DNA from 3 places in the Streptomyces sp. NPDC049887 genome. Region 2 is predicted to be linked to each of the others. Evidence: riboswitches for the same ligand, from Rfam matches in the RefSeq annotation. Region 2 holds a riboswitch; each other region holds the start of a gene.

Region 1 (4,685 bases), on a different contig from region 2:
ACGGGCGCGCAGGTGCGGTTCGTCCCGGACGGCACGCTCGCGGGGATGGGCGGTATCGCGAGCGCGCTGCGCTACTGACCCGCCTGCGCCGGACGGCCGTCACCGCAGGGAACCTCCGGCCGCCCGCTGACGGTGCCGACGGATCGGGGGGAGCGCGGTGCCGTGCGGGCCGTTTGCGCCGATACTGGCAGAGGGTGTGCGGCCCGTCCCGCCACGGCCCGGCCTGAGAGGACACCGTCCGGAGTGATCGTCGCCAGTCCCACCAGGAGGTTCCCATGAGGATGCTCATCAACGTCCCCGAGACGGTCGTCGCCGACGGCCTGCGCGGTCTGGCCGCGGCGCACCCCGGGCTGAACATCGACGTGGAGAACAGGGTCGTGGTGCGGGGGGACGCCCCTGTCCCGGGCAAGGTGGGCCTGGTGTCCGGCGGCGGGTCGGGGCACGAGCCCCTGCACGGCGGGTTCGTGGGAATCGGGATGCTCTCGGCGGCGTGCCCCGGCGAGGTCTTCACGTCCCCGGTGCCGGACCAGATGGCCCGGGCAGCGGCGGCGGTGGACAGCGGGGCGGGTGTGCTCTTCGTGGTGAAGAACTACACCGGCGACGTGCTGAACTTCGACATGGCCCAGGAACTCGCCGAGGACGAGGGCGTCCAGGTGGCCAAGGTGCTCGTCAACGACGACGTGGCCGTGCAGGACAGCCTCTACACGGCGGGCAGGCGCGGTACGGGCGCGACGCTCTTCGTGGAGAAGATCGCGGGTGCCGCGGCGGAGGAGGGGGCGCCGCTGGAGCGGGTCGAGGCCGTCGCCCGCCGGGTCAACGAGCGGTCGCGCAGCTTCGGCGTCGCGCTCAGCGCGGTGACGACCCCGGCCAAGGGCAGTCCGACCTTCGATCTGCCCTCCGGTGAGCTGGAGTTGGGGATCGGCATCCACGGCGAGCCCGGCCGGGAGAGGCGGCCGATGATGACGTCGCGGGAGATCGCGGACTTCGCGGTGAACGCGGTCCTGGAGGATCTGCAGCCGTCGAGTCCGGTGCTGGCGCTGGTCAACGGCATGGGCGCGACACCGCTGCTGGAGCTGTACGGCTTCAACGCGGAGGTCCACCGGGTGCTCGCCGAGCGGGCCGTTCCGGTGGCCCGGACCCTGGTCGGCAACTACGTCACCTCGCTCGACATGGCGGGCTGCTCGGTGACGCTGTGCGAGGCGGACGAGGAGATCCTGCGGCTGTGGGACGCCCCCGTGGAGACGCCCGCGCTGCGCTGGGGCCGCTGAGCCATGCCCGGCCCGGCCGACGGCGGCTCCGCGTCCGCGGGCCGCGACGACGCGCGCGGGGGAGCCGGTGCGTCACGAGAAGGAGGCGGCGCTGTGCTCGACGCGGATTTCTTCCTCCGCTGGATGAACGCCCTGGCCGAGGCGGTGGACCGCGAGGCGGCCCGGCTGACCGAACTCGACGCCGCGATCGGGGACGCCGACCACGGTACGAATCTGCAGCGGGGTTTCACGGCGGTGCGGGCGGCGCTGGAGAAGGACGTGCCGGACACCCCCGGTGCGGTACTGATGCTGACCGGGCGGCAGTTGATCTCGACGGTCGGCGGGGCGTCGGGACCGCTGTACGGGACGCTGTTGCGGCGGGCCGGCAAGGCGCTCGGCGACGAGGCCGAGGTGACGCGGGCACAGCTCGCCGAGGCGCTGCGCGCGGGGATCGCGGCGGTGGCGCAGCTCGGCGGCGCGAAGGCCGGGGACAAGACGATGCTGGACGCGCTGGAGCCCGCGGCCGCGGCGCTGGACGAGTCCTTCGCGGCCGCTCGGGAGGCCGCCGACGAGGGCGCGGCGGCGACCGTGCCGATGCTGGCCCGCAAGGGGCGGGCGAGCTATCTGGGCGAGCGCAGCATCGGGCATCAGGATCCGGGGGCGACGTCCTCCGCCCTGCTGGTCGGGGCCCTCGAGGAGGCGGCACGATGACCGGCCCGGTCGGGATCGTCCTCGTCTCCCACAGCGCGCAGGTCGCGGAGTCGGTGGCCGACCTCGCCCGCAGGCTGGCCGGCGCCGGCGACGCCGTACCGGTCGCCGCGGCGGGCGGGACCGCGGACGGCGGCCTCGGCACCAGTTCGGAGCTGACGGCGCGTGCCGCGCACGAGGTGGACCGGGGCGCCGGGGTGGCCGTGCTGGTCGACATCGGCAGCGCCGTGCTGACGGTCAAGGCGCTGCTGGCCGAGGGCGACGAACTCCCGGAGGGGACCAGGCTGGTGGACGCGCCGTTCGTGGAGGGCGCCGTCGCCGCGGTGGTCACCGCGTCCGCCGGCGCGGATCTGGACGCGGTGGAGGCGGCGGCCGCCGAGGCGTACGACTATCGCAAGGTGTGACCGTGCGCATCCGTGCGCGGCTTGTGATGCACCTGGTCAACGCACTAATGTCGCAGGGCCTTGGTGAACGGGAAACCGGTGGAGTACCGGTGCGGCCCTCGCCACTGTGATCGGGAAGTCCGGCTCTCTCCGCAAGGAAGCCACTGGACCGCCACGGGAGACCGTGGTGTCCGGGAAGGCGGAGCCCGGGCGGCAGGACCCGTCAGCCAGGAGACCGGCCAGGGCGCGTTGTCCATCCACGAGGTGCTGGAGAGGGTCTCCCAACCATGCATATAGCCGAGGGGTATCTGCCCCCTGTGCACGCCGCCGCCTGGGGCGTCGCGTCCGCCCCCTTCGTGATCCACGGCGTACGGGCGCTCACCCGTGAGGTCAGGGCGAATCCCGAGTCCACCCTGCTGCTCGGCGCGTCGGGGGCCTTCACCTTCGTCCTGTCGGCACTCAAGATCCCTTCCGTGACCGGCAGTTGCTCGCATCCGACCGGCACGGGGCTGGGCGCGATCCTGTTCCGGCCACCGATCATGGCCGTGCTCGGCACGATCACCCTGCTCTTCCAGGCCCTGCTGCTGGCCCACGGCGGACTGACCACGCTCGGCGCGAACGTGTTCTCGATGGCGATCGTCGGGCCGTGGGCCGGCTTCGGGGTGTACGCGCTGCTGCGGCGGTCCGGGGTGTCGCTGATGGTGGGCGTTTTCTTCGGCGCGTTCGTCGCGGACCTGTCCACGTACTGCGTCACCAGCGTGCAGCTGGCGCTGGCGTTCCCCGACCCGGGCAGCGGCGTGGCCGGAGCCCTGGCCAAGTTCGGCGGCATCTTCGCGCTCACCCAGATCCCGCTGGCCGTCAGCGAGGGCCTGCTCACCGTGCTGGTGATGCGGCTGCTCGTGCAGTCCAGCAAGGGTGAGCTGACCCGCCTCGGAGTGCTCCTCCAGGGCGGGGCCAAGAAGGAGGCCGCGGTCCGATGAGCCGTAACGCGAAGATCAACACACTGCTGGTGGCGATCGTGGCGGCGCTGGCGGTGCTGCCGCTCGCCCTCGGTCTGGGCGACCACAAGGAGGAGCCCTTCACGGGCGCCGACGGGGAGGCGGAGACCGCGATCACGGAGATCGCACCGGACTACGAGCCGTGGTTCGCGCCGCTCTACGAACCTCCGTCCGGGGAGGTCGAGTCGGCGCTGTTCGCCCTCCAGGCGGCCCTGGGTGCCGGTGTCCTGGCGTACTACTTCGGGCTGCGCAAGGGGCGGCGGCAGGGTGAGGCGCGGGCGGTGGCCGGGGAGGCGCCGGCCGCCGGTTCCGCGGGGCTTTCCGATACCGCGGGCCCGGGCGCGTAGCCGCCGATGCTGCCGATCGACGCGGCGGCGCACGGCAGTCGCTGGCGCCGCCGTCATCCGTGCGAGAAGGCGGCACTCGGGCTCGGACTGACGGTCTGCGCCGTCGCGCTGCCGCCGTGGCCGGGCGCCGTCCTGGTCGCCGCGGCGGCCGTGTCCGTACTGCTCGGGCCCGCCGGGGTGGCTCCGCGGCAGCTGTGGCGGGCGTGGCGCGTGCCGCTTGGGTTCTGTGTCACGGGCGCGGTGCCCCTGCTGTTCTCGGTGGGCGGCCCCGACGGCTTCCTGGCGCTCGCGCCCGACGGCCCCGCGGACGCCGTGCGGATCCTGCTGCGGACGTCCGCCGCCTCGCTCGGGGTGCTGCTGTTCGCGTTCACCACGCCGGTGTCGGACGTGCTGCCCCGGCTGGTCCGGGCCGGGGTGCCCGGGCCCGTCGTGGACGTGGCCCTGGTGATGTACCGGATCGGCTTTCTGCTGCTCGACGCGGTGCACCGGATCCGTCAGGCGCAGGCGGCCCGGCTCGGGCACACGACCCGGGCGGCGGCCTGGCGGTCCCTCGCCGGGCTCGCCGCGACCGCCTTCGTGCGGGCCTTCGACCGGGCCCAGCGGCTGCAGACCGGACTCGCCGGGCGCGGCTACGACGGAACGCTGCGGGTCCTGGTGCCGCCCGCGACGGTGTCGGCCCGCTTCCTGGCGGCGACCGCCGGGCTGCTGGCGGGGATCGTCGCCCTCACCCTCGTACTGGAAAGGTCCGTACTGTGAGAACGTCCGTGGACGCGAGCGTACCCGGGGCCGGGGCGCCCGTGGTGGAACTGGCCGGCGCTGGATTCTCCTACCCGGACGGCCCGCCGGTGCTGCGCGGTGTCGACTTCGCCGTGCCGGGCGGACGTTCCCTGGCGCTGCTGGGCCGCAACGGCAGCGGCAAGACGACCCTGATGCGGCTCCTCAGCGGCGGGCTTCGCTGCGAGGAGGGCCGGTTGCTGCTGGACGGCGAGCCGGTGGCGTACG
Region 2 (4,685 bases):
AAAGCCGGCGAGCGCCGACAGCACCTCGGCCATCGCCACGCCCGCCAGCACCAGCCGTACGGTGGTCATCCGGCCGCCGGACCGGGCCAGGAAGTAGACGGCGACCAGGGCGGCGAGAGCGCCGAGGAACGCCGCCACCGGCAGTGAGAACACCCCGAACAGGGTGAGGTTGAAGACGACGACCAGCACCGCGCCGACCGAGGCGCCCGACGAGACCCCGAGCAGCATCGGGTCCGCGAGGGGATTGCGCACCAGCGCCTGCAGGGCCATCCCGCACACGGCGAGTCCCGCGCCGACGACGCCGGCCAGCAGCACACGAGGCAGCCGGACGTCGATGACGATCGTCTCGCGCACCGGTGTCCAGGACGGGTCGGCCAGTGCCGGATGCACCCGGTGCAGCAGGATGCCCCAGACCTGGTCGGCCGGCACGCTGATGGATCCGGCCGCGACCCCGGACGTGACCGTGACCACGACGAGCGCGCCGAGCAGCAGGAGCACGAGCGGGTAGGGAAGCCGCTTGCGGCCCGGGACCGTGTCCTCCCCGCCCACCGCTCTCCGGAGGCTCGCCTCCGATCCGGCGCCCGCGTCCTTCTCCTCGGTCACGCCCACTGCGTCGGTCGTGCCGCTCACTTGAAGCGATCCGGGTGGATCTGGCGGGCCAGGGACTCCACTGCTGCCGGCACCCGGACACCCAGCACCGTGGACGAGAGGGGCAGCACTGCGAACCGCTTGTTCCTGATGGCGGGTACGTCCTTCAGCGCCGGATTCGCCAGCAGGAACCTCTTCTTGTCCTCGACGGGCTGGTCGCCGTAGTCGTAGATGACGATGACCTCGGGCGCGCGCTCGGCCACCTGCTCGAACGACACGTCACCGAACGCCTTGTCCAGGTCGGCGAAGAGGTTCACCGCGCCCGCCTGCTTGATCATCTCGTTGCCGATGCCCGCCCCACCCGCGGTGAAGGCGGTCTTGTCGCCGCTGTCGTAGACGAAGAGCTTGGCCGGCGTGACTCCGGCGAGCTTGCTCTCGACCGTGTCCAGGGTGGCGTGGAGCTTCTTCAGCTCCTGATCGGCTCGTTCCGGCACACCGAAGACCTTGGCCACATTCCGGATCTCCTGGTCCATCGTGGCCATCGTCACAGGCCCGGTCGGGCACTCCTCGATGTTGAGGTAGGAGTTGATCCCGGCCTTGGACAGGGCGTCGCGGCCGCGGCCCTCCTTCTCGTCGAAGGTGCTGGCGAAACCGCCGTAGGCGAAGTCGGGTTCGGCGGCCAGCAGCGTCTCGAAGGACGGGTACTCCTCCGCGATGACCTTGATGCCGTCATACGCGTCCTGGTACTCGGGGAGGATCCTGTCGTCGAGGTAGGCCGTGCCCACCATCGTCTTCTCCAGGTCCAGCGCCAGCATGACCTCGGTCGCGTGCTGGTTCAGCGACACCGCGCGCTGCGGAGGACGCTGATAGGTCGTCTTCACACCGCAGTTGGAGATGGTGACGGGGAAGCCGTCGACGGCGGGGCCGGCTGCCCGGGCGGCGTCGTCCCGGGTGGCGCTCCCGCCACAGCCGGATATCAGCAGGGCCGCGGCGGCCATCGTCGACAGCAGGGACATCGGGCGCTTGCCCATCATGTGGTGGGTCCTCTCACCGCTGGGTGGAACCGGAACGATCCGGATGGTGGTCCGGAGGACGGCCGGGTACGCCGGCCGGCCGGTGGCTGAGTTCTGTCGGTCGGGTCGATCGGGGCGGGTCGGGTCAGTCGCCTCGCGTCAGCTGTGGAGCCGCCGCGGCGGCCGATGGCGCGGAGTCCCGGCCCGGGCGTGCCGAGGCGGGGTGAGGAGGTGGAGGTCCAGGAGGTCCGGCAGCTCCACGAGGCCCGGTGCGCCCGCCCGTACCCAGGCGGCGATGTCCCCGGTCGCAGCGGAGTTGTCGACGAGGCCGACCCAGACCGGCCGGCGGCCGGCGGCGCGCCACTCCGACGAGGGCTGCACGACGACCGCGTTCGCCTGCTCGCACACGTCGGGACACTCGGTGCCCCGGACCGGGGTGTCCCCGGCCGGACGGGCGGTCCGCTCACCGTGGTCCGCACCGGTCATCTTCGGACTGCCGCAGTCCCGGCACACCACGACCCGGCACGGCACCGATCCGCCCCGCGACACCTTCATGGGCATCACGACAAGCTCTCCTCCCCGGGGAAATCCGCCCCAGTCACATCGAGGAGGCGACCGCGTGAGTCTCCTGGCTCTCGGGTCAGTGCTCGTCCCGACCTTCCCACCCGCTTCCGGGCAGTGGTCTGTTCGGGATTCGCTCGCCGATCACAGTGGCGGGACCGCGCCGGATTCACACCGGCTTCCTCGTTCCGCCGTCGCCTTTGTCGCGGGCCATCATGGCAGAAGGAAACGTCATCCCGTACGCCCGCGAAGCAATGAGCCGTGGTGAACCGCAGCACACACCCCGCGCACGAGAGCGTTGTGCGCCGCCGCGCTCGACCACGAACCGGGGCGGCCGAAGAGCTCCCGCGAATCACGTCCTCGCGGGACGCCCGGCCTGATGGTCCTTCAATACGATTTAATGCGATTTTGCTCTTTTGATCTACATAACCCATTGTGGAGCGGTGACCGTTCTGATTACCGGTGCTACCGGCTTCGTGGGTTCACGCATCGCGCACGCGTTGCTGACGACGCGCGATCAGCGACTCGTCGCACTGGGACGCGGTGAGCTTTCGGAGCTGCGCGATCGCGTCGTCGCCGCGATCGGCCTGCACGGTGCCGTGCCCAGTGACGCTCTCCTGCGGCTGCGTTGCGTCACGGGCGATGTGACACTGCCGCGACTGGGCCTGCCGCCCGCACTGCACGCCCGGTTGGCGGGGCAGGCCGATGCCGTCTGGCACTGTGCGGGAGACATCGCTCTGGCCGGGGAGCGGGAGCGTCTCTTCCGGGTGAACACGCAGGGTACCGCCCACGTGCTCGCCTTCATGGACCAGACGGGGCCCGCATGCCGACTGGTGCATGTGAGCACCATGGCGGTCGCAGGCAGCCGGCCCGCAGGACTGGTGCTCGAAGACGATCTGACCGACGTCCACGGCTTCGTGACGCACTACGACGCGTCGAAGTACGCGGCGGAGCAACTGGTCCGCCAGTGGGCGGCCCGACGTGCGCGTCCGGCGGTGGTGCTGCGACCCGGCGTGGTGGCCAGTGACCGGCCCCTGCCGGCCAGTGCGGCCGAACACCCCCTGGCTCAGCTGGGGAAGATGGTCGAGGTCCTCGCCGAGGGTGGCGCGCCCGGTATCCCTCCGGTGGCCGAACGCCCGCCGGGGAGCGAGGTGCGCTTGCGGATCAAGGCGTCAGCCTCCGCCACCTTCAACATCGTGCCGAGCGACTACGCGACCGAGGCGATGGTCCGCATCGGGTACGACACGCCCGGCGGGGACACCGGGGTGCGCACGTACCACATCGTCCACCCCACGCCCACCCGACTGGCAGACGTGCTCCGTGCCTTCGAGGGGCATCACGCCGGTCTGCGACTGGAGTGCGTGGAGGAACTCGACCGGGCGAGCGTGGCTGAACTCTTCGTCGCCAGGCACTTGACGGGCTTTCTCAGTTACTGCCGGCTTCGACACCGATTCGACCGCACCCACGCACTGGCGGACACCCCCGGGCTGCCGGAGCCCGCGGCGGTCGATGCACGGTTCCTTCAGCGGGCACTCGGATTCGACGCCCTGCCGGCCTCTTCTCCGGGGTAGCGGTCCCCGGCGGCTGCCCCCCTCATCGCCACGGCAGCGCGAGCGTTCCGCCGTGCTTGCCTGAACATCCAAACCAGTCTGTTGGGAGCACAGTTGCCCTCGCATATGCCCTCGCTGTCCGATGACGCCATTGCCGTGGTGGGCACGGCCTGTCGTCTGCCGGGCGGGATCCACCACCTGGACGACCTGTGGGCCGTGCTGGCGGCCGGTGCCGACCTGGTCGGAGAGGTGCCGCCGGACCGCTTCTCGACCGCGGACTTCGTGGACACCAACTGGCGTCCCGGGCAGTCGTACACCGCGGCGGGCGGCTTCCTGAAGGACGTCTCCGGCTTCGACACCACCTACTTCACCGGGATCTCCCCCAGGGAGGCAGCCCAGATGGACCCCCAGCAGCGGCTGCTGCTGGAGATGGCGGTGGAGGTGCTGGACGACGCGGGCACCGATGCCGCCCGGCTGGAGGGGTCGGACACAGCGGTGTTCGTCGGCTGCTCGAGCCGGGACTACGGTGAGTTGCAGTCGATGTCACCGGAGTCGGTCAACGCGTACACGATGTCGGGGATGGCGGGCGCGGTCGTCGCCAACCGCCTGTCGCACTACTTCGACTGGCACGGACAGAGTGTCACCGTGGACACCGCCTGCTCGTCCGCACTGACCGCCTTGCACCAGGCGTGCGAGCACCTGCGCAGCGGACATGCCCGCCTCGCGGTGGCCGGGGGCATCAACGTTCTCCTCAACCCCCATCTGTACGCCGGTTTCTGCAGCGCCTCCATGCTGTCGCCGACAGGCCGGTGCCGGCCGTTCTCCGCCGAGGCGGACGGGTTCGCCCGAGCGGAGGGCGGCGGCCTCGTACTGCTGAAGCGGCTGGCCGACGCCCGGGCCGACGGAGATCGTGTCCACGCGGTGATCCTGTCCAGCGGCGCCAACAACGACGGACGCACTCCCGGCCTGGCAC
Region 3 (4,685 bases), on a different contig from region 2:
CGCACCCCGATGGCCGGGGCGTGGCGACGGAAAGTCCGGAGTGACCGGAATCTCTTTCGGCGTTCATCCAGGCGAAGGATTTTGATCACTTAGCGGCCACTTCGCGACCACCCTGGAGAGCTACAGGCCAGGAATTTGGCCGATTCCGATCGGTACGCCCCGGCCGCGAGCGCTCCCGGGACACCGCCGCAAGCGTCTCCGCAGGCATGAACGGAAGAGCCTCACTCCGCTTGAAGACACTCCAAAGCCCGCCCCAGTTCACCTTCCGTTCACTCAGCAACCCTACGTTCACCCGAGCCACTGACATCTGAACGATTGCCTGGGTACCCGGTAAATGGAGCACATCACCCTGCTGCTCGCGATTGTCGTCGTGACAGCACTCGTGTTCGATTTCACGAACGGCTTCCACGACACCGCCAACGCCATGGCGACGACCATCTCGACGGGTGCGATGAGACCGAAGGCAGCAGTGGCGATGTCCGCCGTGCTGAACCTGGTCGGCGCGTTCCTGTCCGTCGAGGTCGCCAAGACGATCTCGGGCGGCATCATCAACGAAGAGGGCATCCGCCCAGAAGTGATCTTCGCCGCGCTCGTCGGCGCGATCCTCTGGAACCTGCTGACCTGGCTGCTGGGCCTCCCGTCCAGCTCCTCCCACGCCCTCTTCGGCGGCCTCATCGGCGCCGCCGTGATGTCGGCCGGCTTCTCCGCCGTCAACGGGGGCACGATCGTCACCAAGGTCCTGATCCCCGCCGTCGCGGCTCCGCTCGTCGCCGGCCTCGCGGCCGTGGTCGCCACCAGGCTGACGTACCGGATCGGTGGCACGAACGAGAACAAGGCCACCTCCAAGGGCTACCGCGCCGGGCAGATCGCCTCCGCCGGCCTGGTGTCCCTCGCCCACGGCACCAACGACGCGCAGAAGACCATGGGCGTCATCACCCTGGCCCTGGTCACCGGCGGCGTCCTCGCGCCCGGCTCGAACCCCCCGATGTGGGTCATCGTCTCCGCCGGTGTCGCGATCGCGCTCGGTACCTACCTCGGCGGCTGGCGCATCATCCGCACCATGGGCAAGGGGCTGACCGACCTCCAGCCGCAGCAGGGCTTCGCCGCCCAGACCAGCGCCGCGACGGTCATCCTGGCCTCCTCGAACCTCGGCTTCTCGCTCTCCACCACCCAGTCCTGCTCGGGTGCCGTGATGGGCGCCGGTCTCGGCCGCAGGGGCGGTGTGGTCCGCTGGTCCACCGCGACCCGGATGTTCGTCGCCTGGGGCCTGACCCTGCCCGCCGCCGCCCTGGTCGCCGCGGCCGCGGAGTTCCTGACCAAGCAGGGCACCTGGGGCATCGCCGCCGTGGCCGTGCTGCTCGTCGCCGGCTCCGGGGCCATCTGGGTGATCTCGCGCCGCAAGCCGGTCGACCACACCAACGTCACGGACGACGAGGTCGAGCCCGCGGGCGTCGTCACCGCCGCCATCGCGGCCGTCACCCCGCCCCCGGCCGGTGCCGCCACGACCCCGGTCACCGAGCCCGAGGCGCTGAAGGCCACCGTCCCGGCCCAGGCATCCGAGTCCACTGCGGCGCCCGCCGCCACGGTGTAAGGAAAGAACAGCATGAAGATCGACTGGGCAGCTCTGGGCTCCGTCTTCGGCGTGAGCCTCGTCGTGACCGTCGCCCTGGTGGGCCTGTTCACCCTGGGCATCGCGGGTCTCTCCAAGCAGGAGGCCGCGGCCGCGCAGGGAGGCTCCGCCGGCCTCGCCCGCACGGGTGCGTACGCCTGCTTCGCGCTCTGCGCGGCGGCGGTGGCCTTCGGGATCTATCTGATCGTGGTCTGACCGCCGTACGGCACCTCCTCGCACAGGGGCCGGGCCCACCTCCGGGTGGTCCGGCCCCTGTCGTGTGCGCGCCCGCACCCGCCCGGTGTGGGCCTCGGCACACTGTCCCGTCGCAGGTCAAGGGCGAGTTGACGGGCGTTCGGGGACCGTGGTGGACTTCCGGAGCCATTTACGGCGGCAGAAGAGGAAGCCGGTGCGAATCCGGCGCGGTCCCGCCACTGTCACGGGTGCGCTCCCTCACGGAGCACCCCGGAGCCAGGAACTCTCTCCCGCCGGTCACGTCGAGCCAGGGCGCGGACCCTGAGTGAGGACGAACATGCCTGCCGAACCGGGGAGGCCGGGCGTGCCGCGCCCGGACATCACGTTCGCGTACGGCGCCGCGGCCGGACTGGCCGGCGACCTGCTCCTCGGCGATCCACGCCGCGGGCACCCGGTCGCCGCCTTCGGCCGGGCCGCCGCCGCGGTCGAACGGAGACTCTGGCGCGACCACCGTGGCTGGGGCGCCCTGCACACCGCGGTGTGCGCCGGCGGCGCGATCGCCGCGGGCGCGCTGGCCGCCGCCTTCGCACGCCGATCGCGCGGCGCCGCCGTCGCCCTGACCGCGACCGCCACCTGGGCCGTCGTCGGCGGCACCTCGCTGGGCCGGGAGGCCCGGTCGATCGGCGGGGCGCTGGCGGCCGGGGACATCGAGGTCGCCAGGGAACGGCTGCCGCATCTGTGCGGGCGCGACCCGCAGGCACTGGACGGCCCCGGGATCGCCCGCGCCGTCGTCGAGTCCGTCGCCGAGAACACCTCGGACGCCGTCGTGGGCGCGCTGTTCTGGGGCGCGGTCGGCGGCGTGCCCGGACTCGTCGGGTTCCGCGCCGTCAACACCCTGGACGCGATGGTGGGTCACAGGTCCCCCCGCCACCGGCGGTACGGCTGGGCCTCGGCCCGCCTCGACGATCTCGCGGGCTGGCCCGGGGCCCGGCTCACCGCGGCCCTGGCGACCGCCGCGGGCGGCGACCCGCGCGGCGCGGCACGCGCCTGGCGCCGCGACGCCGCGAAGCATCCGAGCCCCAACGCCGGTCCCGTGGAGGCCGCGTTCGCCGGGGCCCTCGGCGTACGGCTCGGCGGGACGCTCTCGTACGGCGGCCGGGTCGAGCACCGGCCCGTGCTCAACGGCGCCGGCGGCAGGGCCGTCGAGGTCGCGGACATCGAGCGGGCGGTACGGCTCTCGCGGCGCGTGGGGGTGCTGGCACTCGCGGTGTGCGCGGGCGGGCGCCTCGCGGCCGGGGCCCTGGGGCGGAGGCGCACATGAGCGGGGGCGGGTTGCTGGTCGCGGGCACCACCTCGGACGCCGGGAAGAGCGTCGTCACGGCGGGGATCTGCCGCTGGCTGGTGCGCCGGGGCGTGAAGGTCGCGCCCTTCAAGGGGCAGAACATGTCCCTCAACTCCTTCGTCACCCGCGAGGGCGCCGAGATCGGCCGGGCTCAGGCCATGCAGGCGCAGGCCGCACGGGTGGAACCCACGGCCCTGATGAACCCGGTGCTGCTGAAACCCGGCGGCGACCGGTCCAGCCAGGTCGTGCTGATGGGCAGGCCCGTGGGCGAGCTGAGCGCGCGCGGCTACCACGGAGGGCGCCAGAAGGCGCTGTTCGAACCGGTGATGGACTGCCTGGACGAGTTGCGGAACACATACGACGCGGTGATCTGTGAGGGCGCGGGCAGCCCCGCGGAGATCAATCTTCGGCGCACGGACATCGTCAACATGGGCATCGCCCGCGCGGCGCGCCTCCCCGTGCTCGTCGTGGGCGACATCGACCGGGGCGGGGTCTTCGCCCAGTTCTTCGGCACGACCGCGCTGCTGGCCCCGGAGGACCAGGAACTCATCGCGGGATACCTCGTCAACAAGTTCCGCGGCGACGTCACGCTGCTGGAGCCGGGGCTGGAGATGCTCCACGCACTCACCGGGCGGCGGACGTTCGGGGTGCTGCCGTACGCGCACGGGCTCGGCATCGACGAGGAGGACGGGCTGCGGGTGTCGCTGCGCGGCACCGTGCGCGAGTCGGTGGTGGCACCGCCGGTCGGTGAGGACGTGCTGCGCGTGGCCGTGTGCGCCGTGCCGCTGATGTCCAACTTCACCGACGTGGACGCGCTCGCCGCCGAGCCGGGCGTGATCGTGCGCTTCGTCGACCGCCCGGAGGAACTGGCCGACGCCGACCTGGTGGTGGTGCCCGGTACGCGCGGCACCGTGCGCGCCCTGGAGTGGCTGCGCGAGCGCGGTCTCGCCGGCGCGCTCGCCCGGCGCGCGGCGGAGGGCCGGCCCGTGCTCGGCATCTGCGGCGGATTCCAGGTGCTCGGCGAGCACATCGACGACGAGGTCGAGTCCCGGGCCGGAGCCGTGCCGGGGCTCGGACTGCTCCCCGTCCGGGTGCGGTTCGCCGCGGAGAAGACGCTCGCCCGCCCGTCCGGTGAAGCGCTGCGGCAGCCGGTCGAGGGCTACGAGATCCACCACGGCGTCGCCGAGGTGCTCGGCGGCGAACCCTTCCTCGACGGCTGCCGGGTCGGTGAGGTGTGGGGCACCCACTGGCACGGATCGCTGGAGAGCGACGGATTCCGCCGGGCGTTCCTGCGGGCCGTCGCCGCGGCGGCGGGCCGGCGCTTCGTCCCCGCCCCGGACACCTCCTTCGCCACCCTGCGCGAGGCCCAGCTCGACCGCCTCGGCGATCTGATCGAGGAGCACGCGGACACGGACGCGCTCCTCCGTCTCATCGAGGGCGGCGCGCCCTCGGGCCTGCCGTTCATCCCGCCGGGCGCACCCGACCTCCCCGGTCCGCCCAGCGCCGGAACCCCTGGAGCCGCACAGTGAGCAACGCCCC

The links. Region 2 has a riboswitch for cobalamin ahead of AB0J10_RS08140 ((2Fe-2S) ferredoxin domain-containing protein). Riboswitches for the same ligand answer to the same signal wherever they lie in the genome.
Region 1: linked by a shared signal. The riboswitch ahead of AB0J10_RS20315 (energy-coupling factor ABC transporter permease) and the one ahead of AB0J10_RS08140 ((2Fe-2S) ferredoxin domain-containing protein) in region 2 are both predicted to bind cobalamin.
Region 3: linked by a shared signal. The riboswitch ahead of AB0J10_RS17295 (cobalamin biosynthesis protein) and the one ahead of AB0J10_RS08140 ((2Fe-2S) ferredoxin domain-containing protein) in region 2 are both predicted to bind cobalamin.

The regions. Positions count from the first base shown of each region.
Region 1 is NZ_JBFAMM010000016.1:28,900-33,584, reverse strand. Features, by position in the region: gene AB0J10_RS20335 (chemotaxis protein) at 1-78, shown strand, start outside; gene dhaK (dihydroxyacetone kinase subunit DhaK) at 276-1,268, shown strand; gene dhaL (dihydroxyacetone kinase subunit DhaL) at 1,362-1,958, shown strand; gene AB0J10_RS20320 (PTS fructose transporter subunit IIA) at 1,955-2,359, shown strand; cobalamin riboswitch at 2,376-2,597, shown strand; gene AB0J10_RS20315 (energy-coupling factor ABC transporter permease) at 2,626-3,318, shown strand; gene AB0J10_RS20310 (energy-coupling factor ABC transporter substrate-binding protein) at 3,315-3,683, shown strand; gene cbiQ (cobalt ECF transporter T component CbiQ) at 3,690-4,439, shown strand; gene AB0J10_RS20300 (ATP-binding cassette domain-containing protein) at 4,448-4,685, shown strand, end outside.
Region 2 is NZ_JBFAMM010000005.1:89,614-94,298, reverse strand. Features, by position in the region: gene AB0J10_RS08150 (iron ABC transporter permease) at 1-549, opposite strand, end outside; gene AB0J10_RS08145 (ABC transporter substrate-binding protein) at 627-1,622, opposite strand; gene AB0J10_RS08140 ((2Fe-2S) ferredoxin domain-containing protein) at 1,761-2,162, opposite strand; cobalamin riboswitch at 2,202-2,396, opposite strand; gene AB0J10_RS08135 (SDR family oxidoreductase) at 2,606-3,733, shown strand; gene AB0J10_RS08130 (SDR family NAD(P)-dependent oxidoreductase) at 3,827-4,685, shown strand, end outside.
Region 3 is NZ_JBFAMM010000012.1:149,800-154,484, reverse strand. Features, by position in the region: gene AB0J10_RS17305 (inorganic phosphate transporter) at 335-1,591, shown strand; gene AB0J10_RS17300 (hypothetical protein) at 1,604-1,825, shown strand; cobalamin riboswitch at 1,951-2,111, shown strand; gene AB0J10_RS17295 (cobalamin biosynthesis protein) at 2,142-3,125, shown strand; gene AB0J10_RS17290 (cobyric acid synthase) at 3,122-4,675, shown strand.